DNA from 2 places in the Oceanobacillus sp. FSL W7-1309 genome. Region 2 is predicted to be linked to the other one. Evidence: a T-box and tRNA genes for the amino acid it is inferred to sense, from the RefSeq annotation. Region 2 holds a T-box; the other holds one or more tRNA genes.
What was found. A T-box is a leader RNA that pairs with one kind of tRNA and senses whether it is charged. The one in region 2 lies ahead of proS (proline--tRNA ligase), so its partner is inferred to be a tRNA-Pro.
Positions count from the first base shown of each region.

Region 1: it encodes a tRNA-Pro, which carries the amino acid that the T-box ahead of proS (proline--tRNA ligase) is inferred to sense. The anticodon was not compared.

Region 1 covers NZ_JBBOBX010000001.1:1,837,703-1,840,074, forward strand. Annotated here, with positions in the region: tRNA gene NST46_RS08640 (tRNA-Val) at 1-16, shown strand, start outside; tRNA gene NST46_RS08645 (tRNA-Met) at 50-126, shown strand; tRNA gene NST46_RS08650 (tRNA-Asp) at 164-240, shown strand; tRNA gene NST46_RS08655 (tRNA-Ser) at 252-344, shown strand; tRNA gene NST46_RS08660 (tRNA-Phe) at 379-454, shown strand; tRNA gene NST46_RS08665 (tRNA-Thr) at 672-747, shown strand; tRNA gene NST46_RS08670 (tRNA-Lys) at 797-872, shown strand; tRNA gene NST46_RS08675 (tRNA-Leu) at 876-957, shown strand; tRNA gene NST46_RS08680 (tRNA-Leu) at 1,016-1,104, shown strand; tRNA gene NST46_RS08685 (tRNA-Arg) at 1,108-1,184, shown strand; tRNA gene NST46_RS08690 (tRNA-Pro) at 1,188-1,264, shown strand; tRNA gene NST46_RS08695 (tRNA-Ala) at 1,282-1,354, shown strand; tRNA gene NST46_RS08700 (tRNA-Gly) at 1,381-1,454, shown strand; tRNA gene NST46_RS08705 (tRNA-Ile) at 1,467-1,540, shown strand; rRNA gene NST46_RS08710 (16S ribosomal RNA) at 1,823-2,372, shown strand, end outside.
Region 2 covers NZ_JBBOBX010000001.1:2,165,280-2,167,651, forward strand. Annotated here, with positions in the region: gene NST46_RS10310 (cysteine hydrolase family protein) at 1-85, shown strand, start outside; gene NST46_RS10315 (GNAT family N-acetyltransferase) at 111-653, shown strand; T-box leader at 691-913, shown strand; gene proS (proline--tRNA ligase) at 1,215-2,372, shown strand, end outside.

The DNA of each region.
Region 1 (2,372 bases), 330 kb from region 2:
CCTGCATCCTCCACCATCTTTTCTTTTAGATGAAATATATTTGTTATATCGCGGGGTGGAGCAGTCCGGTAGCTCGTTGGGCTCATAACCCAAAGGTCGTAGGTTCAAATCCTGCCCCCGCAACCAAATCTTTTGGTTTAATTAGATATGTTATTTGCAATATGGTCCGGTAGTTCAGTTGGTTAGAATGCCTGCCTGTCACGCAGGAGGTCGCGGGTTCGAGTCCCGTCCGGACCGCCATTTAAATATTCGGAGGTATACCCAAGTCTGGCTGAAGGGATCGGTCTTGAAAACCGACAGGCGGGTCAAACCGCGCGGGGGTTCGAATCCCTCTACCTCCTCCATTTATAATTTGAGTTTTGTAGTTAAATAACACTTGGCTCGGTAGCTCAGTCGGTAGAGCAACGGACTGAAAATCCGTGTGTCGGCGGTTCGATTCCGTCCCGAGCCACCATTTATCTTTCGGAAGTTGATTCTTTCTATATAAATCTAATAGTTTACAGGAAGCCAACAAGCCGGCCTAGCTCAACTGCTAGAGCAAGCCGTTTACTTCATCGAGTAACTACCATGTGCAGGCTTGCGAGGAGTGGAACTTCTCCGAGTGTTCTTGCAACACGACGAGCCTACTTGATGGACTTGCTGTTAATCATTTGGTAACTAGATAATCATTTGCCGGCCTAGCTCAACTGGTAGAGCAACTGACTTGTAATCAGTAGGTTGGGGGTTCAAGTCCTCTGGCCGGCACCACTTTTTACAAGTAAATAATAATTATCATTAATACCTAATATATATTTTTGAGCCATTAGCTCAGTCGGTAGAGCATTTGACTTTTAATCAAAGGGTCGAAGGTTCGAATCCTTCATGGCTCACCATTCGCGGGTGTGGCGGAATTGGCAGACGCGCTAGACTTAGGATCTAGTGTCTTCGGACGTGGGGGTTCAAGTCCCTTCACCCGCATTACTTTTTACTTAAGAGGAATTTTTGTTGCAAATTCAGTATCCTTTTCTTTGCCCTTGCCGGGGTGGCGGAACTGGCAGACGCACAGGACTTAAAATCCTGCGGTAGGTGACTACCGTACCGGTTCGATTCCGGTCCTCGGCACCATATGCGCCCGTAGCTCAATTGGATAGAGCGTTTGACTACGGATCAAGAGGTTAGGGGTTCGACTCCTCTCGGGCGCGCCATAACGGGAAGTAGCTCAGCTTGGTAGAGCACTTGGTTTGGGACCAAGGGGTCGCAGGTTCGAATCCTGTCTTCCCGACCATTTTATTTATATCATACGGGGCCTTAGCTCAGCTGGGAGAGCGCCTGCCTTGCACGCAGGAGGTCAGCGGTTCGATCCCGCTAGGCTCCACTTCTTAAAAAAACGATATAATTTATGCGGGTGTAGTTTAGTGGTAAAACCTCAGCCTTCCAAGCTGATGATGAGGGTTCGATTCCCTTCACCCGCTCCAACTTACCAATATGGGCCTGTAGCTCAGCTGGTTAGAGCGCACGCCTGATAAGCGTGAGGTCGGTGGTTCGAGTCCACTCAGGCCCATTCATCTTTTTTGAAAAAAGATGTTGACATCTTTTTGCGAAGATGATATGATATAAAAGTTGTCGAAAGCGAAGAAATATTTCGAAAGTAAAATATTTTAAAAAGTTATTGACAACAAATTGGAAGACATGATATATTAATAAAGTCGCTTCAAAAGAACGACAAACAAATTTGCTCTTTGAAAACTGAACAAAACAACCAGTATGTCAAGAAAAAGGAAACTCGTTTTTCTTTTTAAAACAAGTAGAAGTCAGCTTCTACAAAAGCTAAGTATTACAAACTTTTATGGAGAGTTTGATCTTGGCTCAGGACGAACGCTGGCGGCGTGCCTAATACATGCAAGTCGAGCGCAGGAAATAAACAGAACCCTTCGGGGTGATGTTTATGGAATGAGCGGCGGACGGGTGAGTAACACGTGGGCAACCTGCCTGTAAGATCGGGATAACTCGCGGAAACGTGAGCTAATACCGGATAACACTTTTCATCTCATGGTGAGAAGATAAAAGACGGTTTCGGCTGTCACTTACAGATGGGCCCGCGGCGCATTAGCTAGTTGGTGAGGTAACGGCTCACCAAGGCGACGATGCGTAGCCGACCTGAGAGGGTGATCGGCCACACTGGGACTGAGACACGGCCCAGACTCCTACGGGAGGCAGCAGTAGGGAATCTTCCGCAATGGACGAAAGTCTGACGGAGCAACGCCGCGTGAGTGATGAAGGTTTTCGGATCGTAAAACTCTGTTGTTAGGGAAGAACAAGTTGGGTAGTAACTGACCCAACCTTGACGGTACCTAACCAGAAAGCCACGGCTAACTACGTGCCAGCAGCCGCGG
Region 2 (2,372 bases):
GGATGCGGTGGCAAGCTTTAATCAGGAAGGACATGATTGGGCTTTAGGGCATTTTATCAATACATTAGGTGCAAAAGTGGTATAGTTCGTTGGATAGGAGAGGGAAGCAGATGCAGGAGCTATTTCGAGAAAACACATTTGGAGAGTATAAAGTAAGGAAAGCAACGAATGAAGATGCAGAGGCGGTTATTCAACTATTGCAAGATGCCGCTCGTTGGTTAGAAGGGAAAGGTATATCCCAATGGGAATATTTGCGGAATGGCGGAGAAACGAGTGAGATTAAACAAGGAATTTTAGTTGGTACAACCTATGTCGTTGAGCATAATGAGGAATTGGTTGCAACCCTAAATTTATCCGATGTACAAAATGAATGGGATATGGAGCTGTGGGGAAAATGTCAGGAGCATAGTTTTTACATTCATCGACTAGCAGTGGCACAAGCATATCGCAAGCAGCAAATTGGCAGGAAGTTACTCGATTGGATCGATCAAAATATCCGATTGGAAAAAGGTGGGATTCGTTTAGACTGTGTGGCTGATAATCCAGCTTTGAACAAATTTTATCAACAAGCAGGCTATACGTTAATGGACGTTGTAGCAAATGGAGAGGACATGTTTTCTCTCTATGAGAAGTCGATTACCAGTAAACCTTGACTTTATAATTTCATACCTATATATTAAATATGAAATACATGAAACGTTGATGAGGATTAGTACAATTGGCTTGTCTTTCCAAGAGAGGAAATGGATGGTGTGAATTTCCGTAAGACGCAATTGGAACCTGCCTCAGAGTTCGCCATCAGAAAGGCAAAGACTAGAAGATGTGCGCGGTTTATAACCGTTATCAAGTGAAGTGTGCAAAGGGGGAGTCCCCGTGCAAACAAGGGTGGTACCACCAAGCCTCGGTCCCTTTTTCGGATGGAGGATTTTTTGTATTTAAAAGGCTGTTCAAAAAGTCTGCTGAAAATGACGCATCGAGAATAGAAGACCTTCGACTAAAAACTGACATGTCCTGTGTCGAACGTCGAAGTCACCACTTCCAGCCTGTGGAAGCACAATACGGGGAACTATGCCGCCGCGATTTTCGACGCACAGGACGTGCTAGTGTCGGCGTTGCAAAAGGACGTTGCGATCTTAGCCGACCTCAGTCTTTTTCATCCACCTTTTTGAAGCCTATTTAGTAAAGTAAATATTTATCATAATGAGGTGTTACGTATGGGTAAAAAAAATAAGCAGTTTGTTGAGAAAGTAACTGCAATGGAAGACGACTTCGCGCAATGGTATACCGATGTCGTAAAACAAGCAGAATTAGTTGATTATGGGCAAGTACGTGGAACGATGATTATTAAGCCATATGGCTATGCAATCTGGGAAAATATTAAGGATGAATTGGATCGTATGTTTAAGGAAACAGGACATTCGAATGTTGCTTTTCCCTTATTCATTCCTGAAAGCCTATTGCAAAAGGAAAAAGATCATGTCGAAGGATTTGCACCAGAAGTTGCTTGGGTAACACATGGTGGAGACGATGAATTAGCAGAACGAATTGCTGTCCGTCCGACATCAGAAGTGCTTTTCTGTGACTATTATTCAAAAAATATTCATTCCTATCGCGACCTGCCAAAGCTTTATAATCAATGGGGAAATGTTGTGCGCTGGGAAAAGACAACTCGTCCGTTCTTGCGTTCTTCTGAATTCCATTGGCAGGAAGGTCATACTGCACATGCGACAGATGAAGAGGCATCTCAAGAGACAAACCAAATGCTTGAGGTTTATGCATCTCTTGTTGAAGAATATTTAGCAATTCCGGTTCTTAAAGGACGTAAAACAGATAAAGAAAAATTTGCAGGTGCAAAATATACATTGACGATTGAAAGTTTAATGCATGATGGTAAGGCGCTACAATCTGGAACTTCTCATCATTTCGGTTCTGGGTTTGCAGAAGCATTTGATATTACGTACCTGGACGAAAATGGAGAAAGCCAATTTGTTCACCAAACATCTTGGGGACTTTCAACACGAATCATGGGTGCTTTAATTATGGTGCATGGGGATAATCGTGGTTTAGTAGTACCACCACGTATTGCACCAACACAAGCAATGATTGTTCCAATCGCACAGCATAAGGAAGGTGTATTGGATAAAGCATATGCATTACGTGATCAGTTAAAAGACATTGTTCGTGTCGATATTGATGGTAGCGATAAAATGCCAGGATGGAAGTTCAATGAATACGAAATGAAAGGTATCCCAGTTCGTATTGAAATGGGACCAAAAGATATTGAAAAAGATCAAGTTGTTCTTGCGCGCCGTGATACTGGGGAGAAAGAATTTGTTCCATTAAGTGACTTGGAAGAACGTTTGCCAGCATTA